One region of the Achromobacter sp. HNDS-1 genome, then DNA from elsewhere that is predicted to be linked to it. Evidence: riboswitches for the same ligand, from Rfam matches in the RefSeq annotation. Region 1 holds a riboswitch; the other holds the start of a gene.
What was found. A riboswitch is a leader RNA that binds a small molecule or an ion and turns the genes downstream of it on or off. The one in region 1 is predicted to bind glycine.
Positions count from the first base shown of each region.

Region 2: it holds a riboswitch for glycine, as region 1 does, so the genes downstream of both, ABFG95_RS04245 (D-amino acid dehydrogenase) here and gcvT (glycine cleavage system aminomethyltransferase GcvT) in region 1, are expected to answer to the same signal.

Region 1 is NZ_CP157584.1:2,430,290-2,437,347, reverse strand. Features, by position in the region: gene ABFG95_RS11235 (arginine/lysine/ornithine decarboxylase) at 1-341, shown strand, start outside; gene ABFG95_RS11230 (NAD(P)/FAD-dependent oxidoreductase) at 359-1,561, shown strand; gene ABFG95_RS11225 (superoxide dismutase) at 1,821-2,435, shown strand; gene ABFG95_RS11220 (ZIP family metal transporter) at 2,463-3,356, shown strand; glycine riboswitch at 3,437-3,529, shown strand; glycine riboswitch at 3,563-3,685, shown strand; gene gcvT (glycine cleavage system aminomethyltransferase GcvT) at 3,769-4,869, shown strand; gene gcvH (glycine cleavage system protein GcvH) at 4,966-5,343, shown strand; gene gcvP (aminomethyl-transferring glycine dehydrogenase) at 5,438-7,058, shown strand, end outside.
Region 2 is NZ_CP157584.1:945,190-952,247, forward strand. Features, by position in the region: gene ABFG95_RS04220 (methionine ABC transporter permease) at 1-154, opposite strand, end outside; gene ABFG95_RS04225 (ATP-binding cassette domain-containing protein) at 132-1,250, opposite strand; gene ABFG95_RS04230 (MetQ/NlpA family lipoprotein) at 1,342-2,181, opposite strand; gene ABFG95_RS04235 (CopD family protein) at 2,383-2,808, opposite strand; gene ampC (class C beta-lactamase) at 2,894-4,183, opposite strand; glycine riboswitch at 4,321-4,412, shown strand; glycine riboswitch at 4,414-4,500, shown strand; gene ABFG95_RS04245 (D-amino acid dehydrogenase) at 4,545-5,774, shown strand; gene ABFG95_RS04250 (sulfite exporter TauE/SafE family protein) at 5,826-6,569, opposite strand; gene ABFG95_RS04255 (PhzF family phenazine biosynthesis protein) at 6,714-7,058, opposite strand, start outside.

The DNA of each region.
Region 1 (7,058 bases):
ACGTGGCCCGCCTGACCACCGAGATGTACCTGAGCGACATGGTGCCGGCGCTCAAGCCGTCCGACGCCTTCGCCCGCATGGCGCACCGCGAGGTCGAGCGCGTGGATATCGACAAGCTGGAAGGCCGCGTCACCGGCGTGCTGCTGACGCCGTATCCTCCGGGCATCCCGCTGCTGATCCCGGGGGAGCGCTTCAACCGCACCATCGTCCAGTATCTGCAGTTCGCGCGCGAGTTCAACGAGCGTTTCCCGGGCTTCGAGACCTACATCCACGGCCTGGCCGACGAAGTGGGGCCGGACGGCGAGAAGCGTTATTACGTTGATTGCCTGATCGAAGACTGATCGGGTCCGGAGTCCTGATGTTCGATGTCGCCGTTCTCGGCGCCGGCGCCGCTGGCATGATGTGTGCCGCGGTCGCCGGTCAGCGCGGCCTGCGCGTGGTGCTGGTGGATCACGCCGAACGGCTGGCCGAGAAGATCCGTATCTCGGGCGGCGGCCGCTGCAACTTCACCAACATCGGCGCGGGGCCCGCCAATTTCCTCTCCGACAACCCGCATTTCTGCCGGTCGGCGTTGTCGGGCTACACCCCGCAGGACTTCCTGGCGCTGCTCAGGCGCCACCGCATCGCCTGGCACGAGAAGCATCGCGGCCAGCTGTTCTGCGACGATTCCAGCGAATCCATCATCGAGATGCTGCGCGCCGAATGCGATGCCGGCGGCGTGCAGTGGCGCATGGGCTGCCAGGTGGCCGAGGTGGCCCATGGCGAGGCCGGCTTCGAACTGCGCACCAGCCAGGGCGTGATCCGCGCGGCCAAGCTGGTGGTGGCCACCGGCGGCATGGCGATCCCGCAGTTGGGCGCCACCGATTTTGGCCTGAAGCTGGCGCGCCAGTTCGGCCTGAAGGTGGTCGAGCCGCGCCCGGCGCTGGTGCCGCTGACCTTCGACGCCGCGCACTGGCAGCCGCTGGCCGAGCTGTCCGGCGTGGCGCTGGAGGTCAACCTGGCGACGGGGCAGGGCAAGGCGCGCGGCGAGTTTCTCGAAGACCTGCTGTTCACCCATCGGGGCCTGTCGGGCCCGGCGATCCTGCAGATCTCCAGCTACTGGAAGCCGGGCGAGCCCATCGTCATCGACCTGGCGCCGGGGCGCGACCTGGCGGCCGAACTGCTGGCGGCCAAGTCCGGCAACCGGCAGCAGTTGCACACGGTGCTGGCCGGCCTGTGGCCCAAGCGCCTGGCCGACCGCTGGCTGCAACTGGCCGAGCAGGGCGGCAAGCCGGGCCTGGCGGCGCTGCGCCTGGCCGATGCGCCGGACAAGACCCTGCGCGCGCTGGCGCAGGACATCCACCAATGGACCCTGGTGCCCAGCGGCACCGCCGGCTACAAGAAGGCCGAGGTCATGCGCGGCGGGGTCGATACGCGCGGGCTGGACCAGAAATCGATGCAGGCCCGCGCCATGCCCGGCCTGTACTTCATCGGCGAAACCGTGGACGTCACCGGCTGGCTGGGCGGCTACAACTTCCAGTGGGCCTGGGCCTCCGGCGTGGCCTGCGGCAAGGCGCTCTAGCGGTTCCGGGCGCTGCCCGCGTGCCCCGCGCTCCGGCCACATTCCTTCTGGGCGCGACGCCCGCTTTGTCCAACGCTTTTCGCGCCGCCGGCGCGGGCACGCTTCGTGCTGCTCGCCAAGGGCTGTCCGGCCCATAGCCTGCCTGCATGACAGGCATTGCAACGTTATCGTTGTCGTATCAAATAAAAATACCTATCATTTGTATTTTCAAAAATAAGACGCTTGCCCTCGTCGGCGGCGTTGCCCGACGGAGATCGCCTTGGCCTACACCCTGCCGCCCCTGCCTTACGCCTACGACGCGCTTGAACCGCACATCGATGCGCTGACGATGGAGATCCACCACGGCAAGCATCACCAGACCTACGTCAACAACCTGAACGCCGCGCTGGAAGGCGCCGGCATCGCCACCGACGAGCCGGTCGACGCCCTGGTGGCGCGCATCGACCAGTTGCCCGAGGCGATCCGCGGCGCGGTGCGCAACAACGGCGGCGGGCATGCCAATCACAGCCTGTTCTGGGCGGTCATGTCGCCGCGCGGCGGCGGCGAGCCCGACGGCGCGCTGGCCCGCGCCATCGATGCCGAGCTGGGCGGCCAGGCAGCCTTCCGCGATGCCTTCACCAAGGCCGCGCTGACGCGCTTCGGCAGCGGCTGGGCCTGGCTCAGCGTGACGCCGGACGGCAAGCTGGCAGTGGAAAGCAGCGCCAACCAGGATAGCCCGCTGATGCAGGGCAACACGCCGATCCTGGGGCTGGACGTGTGGGAGCACGCCTACTACCTCAAGTACCAGAACCGCCGTCCGGAATACATCGGCGCCTTCTACAATGTGATCGATTGGTCCGAGGTGGCGCGCCGCTACGCCGTCGCCGTGGGCTGAGCCGGCATCGCGCGGGGGCAGTGGACCATGAACACCTTCAGCCGTCATCGCATCCGGCCCGCGGCCACCAGCGTCAGCGTCTGGACGCTGGCGGTGCTGGTCGCCTGCCTGGGCCTGCACCAGGCCTGGGTCTATTTCGATGCCAATGCGCCGCACGTGGCCGACGCGCTGCTGGGCGGCATGGTCGCCGCCGGCGCCACCGCGGCGGGCACGCTGCCGATCCTGTTCGCGCGCACCATCCCCCAGAAGATGCAGGACAGCATGTTCGGCTTCGGCGCCGGCGTGATGCTGGCGGCCAGCGCGTTCTCGCTGGTGGCGCCGGGCATCGCGGCGGCCGAGTCGCAGGGCGCCGGCCCCTGGGGCGCGGGCCTGACGGTGGGCGCCGCCATCCTGCTGGGCGCGGCGGCGCTGCTGCTGATGGACCGGCTGTTGCCGCACGAGCATTTCATCAAGGGCCGCGAGGGCATCGAGGCGCACCGCCTGCGCCGCGCCTGGCTGTTCGTCTTCGCCATTACGCTGCACAACCTGCCCGAAGGCCTGGCCATCGGCGTCGGCTACGCCGGCAACGATCCGCTGCGGGGCACCGCGCTGGCCACCGGTATCGCCATCCAGGACATCCCCGAAGGATTGGTGGTGGCGGTGGCGCTGATCGCCGCCGGCTACAAGCGCGCGTTCGCGGTGGCGCTGGGCATGCTGTCGGGCCTGGTCGAGCCGGTCGGCGCGGTGCTGGGCGCGGTGGTGGTGGGCTGGTCGACGGCATTGCTGCCGTGGGGCCTGGGCTTTGCCGCCGGCGCCATGCTGTTCGTGATCAGCCACGAGATCATCCCCGAGTCGCACCGCAAGGGGCACGAGGTCTACGCCACCTGCGGCCTGATGCTGGGCTTCGTGCTGATGATGCTGCTGGACACCGCGCTGGGCTGACACGGGCGCGGCGCGGCGACCGGCCAGCGTTCACGGATCAACAACGCAATCGCGTTTCGCGGTATGCTTTCGGCGCTGTCACGCATGTTGCGGGAGAGAGCGGCCGTTCGCGGCTGCCGCCGAAGGCGCAATTCGCCCGGAATCGCTCAGGTATCCCATACCGCGCATGCTTGCCCTGTCCCGGTTTTCACCGCGCGGACGCGGCAAAGCAGCACTCTGGAGAGACCTGGCGCCGCTGCCCAATCAGGGACATAGCGAGCAGCCCAGGCGCCGAAGGTGCAAACCCGCCACGCGGGGCAACTCTCAGGCAAAAGGACAGAGGGGCGGAAGATTCAGCCGTTGCGTGGGCGCATCCCGTCCGCCGGCGGCATTCCGTAACCCTGGCAACGCTGCCGCTCCGGAGTACCCGCGCATGTCCGCACCCCTCAAACGCACCCCGCTGGCCGACGAACATATCGCCTCTGGCGCCCGCATGGTCGATTTCGGCGGCTGGGACATGCCCCTGGCCTACGGCTCGCAACTGGAAGAGCACCACGCGGTGCGCCAGGACGCCGGCATGTTCGACGTCTCGCACATGCTCAACGCCGACATCACCGGCCCCGACGCCTACGCCTTCCTGCAGCGCCTGGTGGCCAACGACGTGGCCAAGCTGACCGTGCCCGGCAAGGCGCTCTACACCTGCATGCTGAACCCGCAGGGCGGCGTCATCGACGACCTGATCGTGTATTTCTTCGCCGCCGACGAATGGCGCGTGGTGGTCAACGCCGGGACCGCCGACAAGGACATGGCCTGGATGCAGCGCGTCAGGCAGGCCGGCAAGTTCGACGTCACCATCACGCCGCGCCGCGACCTGGCCATGATCGCCGTGCAGGGGCCCAACGCCCGCGCCAAGGTCTGGGCCGCGCGCCCCGCCTGGCAGGCCGCCAGCGAGCCGCTGACCCCGTTCGTGGCCGCCCGCGTCGGCGACGACACGCTGGTGGCGCGCACCGGCTACACCGGCGAAGACGGCTTCGAGATCGTGCTGCCCGCCGCCGAGGCGGTGCAACTGTGGCGCGACCTGGCGGCCCAGGGCGTGCGCCCGGCCGGCCTGGGCGCGCGCGACACGCTGCGCCTGGAAGCCGGCATGAACCTCTACGGCCAGGACATGGACGAACTGACCCAGCCCGGCGAAGCCGCGCTGACCTGGACGGTGTCCCTGAAGAACCCCGAGCGCCGCTTCATCGGCCGCGACGCGCTGGAGCAGTTCGCCACGCCCGCCGCCTTCGTCGGCCTGAAGCTGCAGGAACGCGGCGTGATGCGCGCCCACATGGCGGTGCGCACCAAGAACGGCACGGGCGAACTCACCAGCGGCACCATGTCGCCGACGCTGGGCGTGTCGATCGGTTTTGCCCGCCTGCCGCAAGGCGTGGTCGCGGGCGACACGGTCGAGGTCGACATCCGCGGCAAGTGGGTGCCTGCCCTGGTCTGCAAGCTGCCGTTTGTCCGTAACGGCAAAGCCGTCGAACACTCGTAAACTCGAAGCTTCGCGCCGCTGGCCGGGCCCTCGGGGCAGGCCGCCGGCGCGAGGCGCGCAACACCGTTTCCCTATCTGAATCCCCCAGGAGTTCCCATGAGTCTGCCCACCGATCGCAAGTACACCGAGTCCCATGAATGGGTCAAAGCCGAAGGCGACGTGTTCGTCGTCGGCATCACCGATACCGCCCAGGACCAGCTGGGTGACCTGGTCTTCGTCGGCGACGTCAAGGTCGGCGCCAAGCTGAACGCGGGCGAGACCGCCGGCGTGGTCGAGTCGGTCAAGGCCGCCTCCGACATCTACGCGCCCGTGGCCGGCGAAATCGTCGCGTTCAACGACGAGCTGGAAAGCAACCCCAACCTGATCAACGAATCGGCCTTCACCGCCTGGATCTTCAAGATCAAGCCGGTCAACGCCGCCGATGCCGACAAGCTGCTGGACGCCGCCGGCTACGAAGCCGTCGCCAACGGCTAAGCCCGTCAGGGCGGGCGCGGCGCTGGCGCCGCCGCCCGTCCATATGCATCACCGTCCGTCCCTCCCGACGACACCGCCATCCCGAGATCCCCCCATGTCGCGCGCCCTAGACACCCACACCGACTTCATCCCCCGCCACATCGGCCCCTCCGACGCCGACCAGGCCGCCATGCTCGCCGCCATCGGCAGCCCCAGCCTGGACGCCCTGATCGAAGAAGTCGTGCCGCCCAAGATCCGCAGCCAGGCGCCGCTGGCGCTGCCGCCGTCGCGCAGCGAAGCCGACGTGCTGGCCGAACTGAAGCAGATCGCCGGCCGCAACAAGGTCTACCGCAACTACATCGGCCAGGGGTACTACGGCACGCAGACGCCCAACGTGGTGTTGCGCAACATTCTCGAGAATCCCGCCTGGTACACGGCCTACACGCCGTACCAGCCCGAGATCTCGCAGGGCCGCCTGGAGGCCCTGCTGAACTACCAGACCATGGTTGCCGACCTGACCGGGCTGGACATCTCCAACGCCTCGCTGCTCGATGAAAGCACCGCCGCCGCCGAAGCCATGACGCTGGCGCGCCGCGGCGCCAAGTCGCAGAGCCCGGTGTTCTTCATCTCGCGCCACGTGCATCCGCAGACCATCGAGGTCGTGCGCACCCGCGCCGAGGGCCTGGACATCGAGATCGCCGTCGGCGACGAGGCCGACGGCCTGCCGGAGTGCTTCGGCGTGCTGCTGCAGTACCCGCACAGCACCGGCTCGGTGGCCGACTACCGCAAGCTGGCCGAGGCCGCCCACGCGCAGGGCGCGGTGGTGGCCGTGGCCACCGACCTGCTGGCGCTGGCGCTGCTGGCCGCGCCTGGCGAATGGGGCGCGGACATCGCCATCGGTTCGGCCCAGCGCTTCGGCGTGCCGTTCGGTTTCGGCGGCCCGCACGCCGGCTTCATGGCCTGCAAGGACGCCTTCAAGCGCAACATGGCCGGCCGCCTGGTCGGCGTGTCCAAGGACGCCCAGGGCAACCCGGCGATGCGCCTGGCGCTGCAGACGCGCGAACAGCACATCCGCCGCGAGAAGGCCACCTCGAACATCTGCACCGCGCAGGTGCTGCTGGCCGTGATGGCCGGCATGTACGCGGTCTGGCACGGCCCGGCCGGCATCCGCCGCATCGCCGAGCGCGTGCAGCGCTACACCGCCATCCTGCGCGCCGAACTCGGCAAGCTGGGCATCAAGGTCGCCAACGACACCTTCTTCGACACGCTGCTGCTGGAAACCGGCCCGGCCACGCCCGCCATCATCACCGCCGCCGAGTGCGAGCACATCAACCTGCGCCGTGTCGACGGCGCGCGCCTGGCCGTGTCGCTGGACGAGACCGTCACCGCCGCCGACCTGCAGGCGCTGGTGAACGTGTTCGCCGCCGGCCTGGAACGCGACGACGTCGAACTGGACATCGACGCGCTGGACGCCAAGGCGGCCGGCGGCATCCCCGCCGCGGTGGCGCGTGAAAGCGCCATCCTCAAGCATCCGGTGTTCTCCAGCGTGCAGTCGGAAACCGACATGCTGCGCTACCTGCGCAAGCTGGCCGACAAGGACCTGGCGCTGGACCGCACCATGATTCCGCTGGGCTCCTGCACCATGAAGCTGAACGCCACGGCCGAGATGATCCCCATCACCTGGCCCGAGTTCGCGCTGGTGCACCCGTTCGCGCCCGCCTCGCAGAGCAAGGGCT
Region 2 (7,058 bases), 1.5 Mb from region 1:
GGCGCGGCCTCGGATACAGGTTGCCCGGCGCGGTGACGGTCAGCACCACCGCCAGCGTCAGGCCGGCGGCGATCGCGATGAGCGCGGACACGCCCACCATGGTCAGCGTCTGCAGGAAGGCCTGCAGGTATTTATCCAGCATCGGCAGCGACATAGCCCAGTACCTCGATCTGATCGGCCACCAGCGCGGCGCGCGCGGCCTCTTCCTGTAAAACGGCGGCCGGCACCGACACCAGCAGGCTGCCCTGGGCGTGGCCGCGCAGGCGGTCCAGCCCGCCGTGCAGCAGCGTCGCGCCCGGCCCCAGCGCCGCCAGCGCCTGCAGCGACACGCCCTCGGGGCGGCCCTGGCCGGTGAAGCGCAGGCGCAGCACCGCCAGGCCGGCCCTGCCCGCCAGGCCCGCCAGGTCCGGCACCAGCCGCGCGGCCAGGTCGGCCGGCAGGTCATGCTGCAAGGGCCGCAACAGCGCGCGGGTGGCGTCGGCCTGCGGATTGCCGAACACGCGCCAGACTTCGCCGTGCTCGACCTTGCGGCCGCCATCCAGCACCAGCACCTTGTGGCAGACCTCGCGGATCACCGCCATGTCGTGCGTGATCAGCACCACCGTCAGGCCCAGCTTGCGGTTGATGTCGCGCAGCAGCGCCAGGATCGACTGCGTGGTTTCGGGGTCGAGCGCCGAGGTGGCCTCGTCGCACAGCAGGATCTCCGGGTCATGCACCAGGGCGCGGGCGATGCCCACGCGCTGCTTCTGCCCGCCGGACAGCTTGGACGGATAGGTGTCCGCCTTGTCGCGCAGCCCCACCAGGTCCAGCAGCGCGTCGACCTTGGCGCGCGCCTCGGCCGGCTTGACGCCCGCCACGCGCAAGGGCAGCGCCACGTTCTGCGCCACCGTCTTGGCCGACAGCAGGTTGAAGTGCTGGAAGATCATGCCGATGCGGCGCCGCAGGCCGACCAGCGCGTCCTCGTCCAGGCCGCCGACGTCCACGCCGTCGACCCGCACCTGGCCGGCGCTGGGGCGTTCCAGCATGTTGATGGAGCGCAGCAGCGTCGACTTGCCGGCGCCGCTGCGGCCGATGATGCCGAACACCTCGCCGCGCCCGATGGAAAAGGAGATATCGGCCAGCGCCGTTACCGTGCCCCGCGGGCCCTGGTAGCGCTTCTGCAGTCCGTCGAAAACGATGTGGGCGTCTTGCGCCGCGTCGGCGGCGGGCCGCAGGGCCGGATCCGCCAGGGGGATGTCGTGTTGCATCATGCTGTGTTCCCGAGCCGCCCGCGCGGCGGCGCGTGCCGCTCCGCGAGCGAGGATGGCGGCGGCGCCGGCTGGCGCCGCCGCGCCTTCCGGCTCAGAAGACCGGAATCACCGAGCCTTCGTACTTGCTCAGGATGAACTGGCGCACTTCCTCGGAGTGATAGGCCTTGACCAGCTCGGGCACCCAGGGCGCGTTCCTGTCTTTCTCGCGCACGGCGATGATGTTGACGTAGGGGTTGTTCTCTTTCTTCTCGACCGCGATGCCGTCGCGGGTGGCGATCAGCCCGGCCTGGTAGGCGAAGCTGTTGACGATGGCGGCGGTGTCGACGTCGGGCAGCGAACGCGCCAGGACCACCGAGGCGCTTTCGACGAAGTCGAGCTTGCGCGGGTTGGAGGTCACGTCGGCCAGCGTGGCGGTGCCCGTGGCCGGATCGAAGCCGTCCTTGAGCGTGATCAGGCCCTGGTCGCGCAGGATCACCAGCGCGCGGGTCTGGTTGCTGGGGTCGTTGGGGATGCCGACCTTGGCGCCCTCGGGCAAGGCCTGCAGCGACTTGTACTTCTTCGAATAGAAGGCGATGGGCGAGATCAGCGTATTGGCCACCGACACCAGCTTGTACCCGCGCTGCTTGATCTGATCGTTCAGGAACGGGATGTGCTGGAACGCGTTGGCGTCCAGGTCGCCGTTGTTGAGCGCCTCGTTGGGGCTGGCGGTGCCGGTGATGACCACCGGTTCGACGGCCAGGCCGTTCTTCTTGGCGACCTGCGCCACCACTTCCCAGATCTGTTCGTCGACGCCGCCGCGCACCCCGACCTTGAGCGGCTTGGGATCGGCCGAGAAAGCCGGCCCGTGGAACATGGCGGCCGCGGCCAGCACGGCGCCCAGCAGGGCCTTGGCCAGCGTGCCCGCGCGGGCGGTGTAAGTGCGGGGAGTCATATGGAAATCGCCTCTCAGTCGATACGGTTATGAGCAGACGATTCTAGGGATGGCCCCTGCGCGCGCGAACGAATAGTTGGTTGAGTCGTTATTACAGGGGCGTTTGGATATGGCGCCGGCGCATAAGTGGCGCCCTGCCGCGACCATGACGCGCGCGGGCAAGGCTTGGCCGCGGGACGCGGCCAGGCGCCACGCCCCGCCTCAGAACGGCTTGACCACCACCAGCGTCACGATGACCGCCGCGGCGACCACCGTGAGCGGCGCGTACAGGTCGACCAGCGGCGCGCGCTTGGCGCTGCCCCGCGACTGGCGGCGCAAGGCGGCGCTCTGCACGCCCAGCAGGCCCGACAGGACCAGCGCCAGCGCGATCTTGATCCAGATCCAGGTCATCGCGAACCAGCCGAAGGTCACGGCCAGGTGCAGGCCGACCAGCCAGGCCAGCACCATCGCCGGCGTGGTCACGAACAGCGTCCAGCGGCGCAGCGCGCCCAGCATCCTGCGTTCCTTGGGCGCCTCGTCGCTGTCGGGCGGCTGCGACGACAGCAGGAACAGCGACACGAACAGGGAGCCGCCCAGCCATGCGACCACGGCGGCGACATGCAGCATTTTGAGTAATTGGTAGGTCATGCGCGCGATTATCGCCGCAGCGGCGCGCGCCGGGGTGGAATCGGGTCCGACGGGTTTGCGCTACGGCAAAGACCGACGCCGGCGTTCACGGCGCCAGCGCCTTGAGCACCCGCAACGCCAGCCGCACCCGCGCCTCATTCGGATAGTTGCGGTTGGCCAGGATCACGATGCCGAGCTTGCGCGACGGCACGAACGCCACGTAGGCGCCGAAGCCATTGGTGGCGCCGGTCTTGTTGATCCACACTGCCTGCTGCGGCGCCAGCGGCGGTTGCAGGGCCTTGACCGGCAGGGTCTCGAACGCGACCTGGGCGGAATTGCCGTGCACCACATCGTCCACCGACACCGGGTAAGAGTACTGCTCCCAGATCAGGTCCTGCGTCATCGCGCCCAGCTGGTAATAGCCGGTGTGGGTCTCGGCGATGGCGCGCTGCAGCGTGGCATCGACCGGCGCGGTGCCCAGGTTGATCTCGACGAAGCGCAGCATGTCGCGGGCGCTGGACTTCACGCCATAGGCCTCGTCGGCCAGCACGCCCGGGTTCACGCGCACCGGAGCGTCCTGCTTGTCGTAGCCCTGGGCATAGTCGGGCATCTTGCGCGGCGGCACTTCCAGGTAGGTGTCGCGCAGGCCCAGCATGGGAAACAGCTGCTGCTCCATCGCCGCCACGTAGGGCTGCCCCAGGGCGCGGGCCGCCACCACGCCCAGCATGCCGATGCTGGGGTTGGCGTAGGTGCGGCGCGTGCCGGGCGCGTACCGCGGGGTCCAGGCCTTCAGGTAGTCCATCAGTTGCGCCATGCTCTGCACCGCGTCCGGCACCTGCAAGGGGAAGCCGCCGGCGGTGTGCGTGGCCAGGTTAACCAGCGTCAGCCTGGCGAATTCGCTGCCTTGCAGCTCGGGCACCCACTTGGCCGGGCTGTCGGTGAGCGACAGGCGGCCCGTGGCCTGGGCGTAGGCGGCCAGCGTGACGGTGAAGGTCTTGCTGATCGACCCCAGTTCGAACAGGGTGTCGCTGGAGACCGCGCGGCGCGGCGCGCGCGAGGCGTCGCCGTAGTTGAAGAAGCGCTGCTCGCCGTCGCGGCTGACGCCGATGGCCATGCCGGCGATGCCGTATTCGCGCATGACCTCGGCCACGGCGGCGTCGACGGCGGCGGTGGCGCGATCGGCCTTGGCGGACGCGGATGGCTTGGCGGTGGATGCCGGCGTGGATGCCGGCGTGGATGCGGGCGTGGATGCGGGCGTGGATGCGGAGGTCGATGCCGTGGAGGCCTTGCCGGCGGGCGCTTGCGCAACGGCCGGGCTGGCCGAGGCGGCGCCGGCCAGGGCCAGCGTCAACGTCATGGACAGCAGGGAAATACGGAACATTGCCGGAACGCGCATGCGGAGTCGTCCTTTCGTTTTCCGGCCGGCGCGTGCCGGCGGTTCGGCGCCCAGTGTAGAGCCAATCCGGCGCCTCCCCTGGTATTAACCCTGAGTCCCGCGCGCGACGAATTTTGGCTATTCTCGGTGCGTCGATTCAAAACCCCGCAGAAGAGTCCCGCCCCCCGTGGCGGGCGCCGACGGAGCAACCGCCCCGGAAACTCTCAGGCAACAGGACTGCGCGGTCTAGACAATCTGGAGAGAGGCGCCTGGCGCCCACCGAAGGGGAACCCGCGCCGCCGCGCCCGGGTGAAGCTCTCAGGTACAGAGACAGATGGGGTGCCACGATCATTGGGTCGTGGCCACGCCATCTGGAGCCATCATGCCCCGCATCGCCATCATCGGCGCCGGTATCACCGGCGTCACGTCCGCCTACGCCTTGAGCAAACTGGGCTACGACGTCACCGTCTACGACCGCCAGCGCTATCCCGCCATGGAGACGTCCTTTGCCAACGGCGGCCAGCTGTCCGCCAGCAATGCCGAAGTGTGGAACAGCGCCGCCACCATCATGAAGGGCCTGCGCTGGCTGGGCCGCCACGACGCGCCGCTGCTGCTCAATCCGCGCCCGAGCTGGCACAAGTATTCGTGGCTGGCCCAGTTCATGGGGCAGATCCGCAACTACCGCCAGAACACCATCGCCACCACCCGCATGGCAATCGAAGCGCGCCAGCACCTGTACGCCATGGCCGAGGAGGAAGGCATCGACTTCGACCTGGAGCGCCGCGGCATCCTGCACATCTACCACGACGCCGCCAGCTTCGAGACCGCGCGCCGCGCCAATGCGCTGCTGCGCGAAGGCGGACTGGAGCGGCACGCCGTCACGCCGGAGGAAATCCGCGGCATCGAGCCGACGCTGCAGACGCCCTGCCACGGCGGCTTCTACACGCCGTCCGACGCCACCGGCGACATCCACAAGTTCACCAGCGGCCTGGCGCAGGCCTGCGCGCGGCGCGGCGTGCGTTTCGAACAGGACGCGGACATCCGCGCCATCAGCCGCGACGGCCTGCCCTACGTGCTGGATATCGCGCGTGAAGAAGGCGCGCGGCGCGAACAGCACGAAGCCGACGCCATCGTGGTCTGCGCCGGCGCCGCCAGCCGCCAGTTCGCGCGGCAACTGGGCGACCGTCTGAACATCTATCCGGTCAAGGGCTATTCGATCAGCGTGCACCTGGACGACGCCGCGAGCCAGGCCGCCGCGCCCACCGTGAGCCTGCTGGACGAGGCCGCCAAGATCGTCACCAGCCGCCTGGGCGACCGCTTCCGCGTGGCCGGCACCGCCGAGTTCAACGGCTTCAACCTGGACATCCGCGCCGAACGCATCCAGCCGCTGGTGGACTGGACCCGCCGCCATTTCCCCGGCGTGCGCACCGCGCGCGTGGTGCCATGGTGCGGCCTGCGGCCGATGATGCCCGACATGATGCCGCGCGTCGGCCCCGGCAAGCGGCCGGGCGTGTTCTACAACACCGGGCATGGGCATCTGGGATGGACGCTGTCGGCGGCGACGGCGCAAATGCTGGCGGCGAGCGTGCGGGAGGGGGTGGGACTGTCGTAAAGCCGTTGCGGCAGACCACAGGCCGGGACCGGGCGGGACGCGGACCGGTCCTCAATACCCCAGCAGCCGCGGCAGCGACGAGGCCAGCAGCGTCAGCCCCGAGCAGGTCAGCAGCCCCAGCACCACGCGCCGGAACGTGACTTCCGAGATGCCGATGTACAGGCGCGTGCCCAGCAGCGTGGGAATCAGCATGGCCGGCGCCACCACCGCGAACATGGGCGCCATATCGCGCGTGACGATGCCGGTGGCCAGATAGATGGCCATGGTCACGGCCAGCATCGACAGGTTGAAGTTCTGGATCACGGCGCGCTGCGTGTCCTTGTTGAAGCCGCGCAGGGTGCACCACAGCGTCGGCACGCTGCCGGCAAAGCCGCCGATGCCGCCCAGCACGCCGCCCGCCAGCCCCACCGCGCCATCGCCCCAGCGGTTGCCGCCGATGCGCGGCAGCCGCTGCGCCATCAGCATCACCGGGCACCACAGCGCCAGCAGCGCGCCCAACACCGCCTTGAACCAGTCCATGTCCAGGTGCGGCAGGACCAGGACGCCCAGCGGAATGCCGGCCAGGCCGCCCAGCAGGAAAGGCCACAGCAGCGCCCAGTTGAAGCCGCGCCGCACCGAGAACACCGCCAGCAATTGCCCGGTGAGCGCGCCGAACACTGCCAGCGCCGCCGCCAGCCGGGGGTCCAGCACCCAGGCCCAGAACGACATGGCCACCATGCCGAAGGCAAAGCCCGACAGGCCCTGCACGAACCCCGCCACGGCCGCGCCGATGGCGACTATCCATACCGCATCCATTGCCCTGCGTCTCCTTGTCGTCGCGTCCGCTGGCAGGCCGTTCGGCTCGCCCGGATCTCGTGACGGCAGATTCTAGGCGCGCATCGCGGCGCCCCTATTTGAAGTGCTGATGACGCGATAGGTTTTCGGTGATGGCGGCCGCGATCACAGGAAGATCGTGCCGCGCAGGTACAGCGCGGCCTGGCCGCTGATGATGACGCGGCCGTTGTCGCGCAGTTCGCAGCGCAGTTGGCCCTTGCGCGCCCCGCCCTGCTCGGCAGTCAGTTCTGTCTTGCCCAGCCGCTCGCCCCAGTACGGCGCCAGCGAGGTATGCGCCGACCCCGTCACTGGGTCTTCGTTGACGCCGACGCGCGGGCCGAACCAGCGCGACACGAAGTCGTAGCGCGCGGATGGCGCCGTCACCGCCACGCCGCGCACGTCGAACGCCGCCAGCGCGGCGAAGTCGGGCGCGAGGCCGTCGATCAGGCTTTCGTCGTCGATCACCACCAG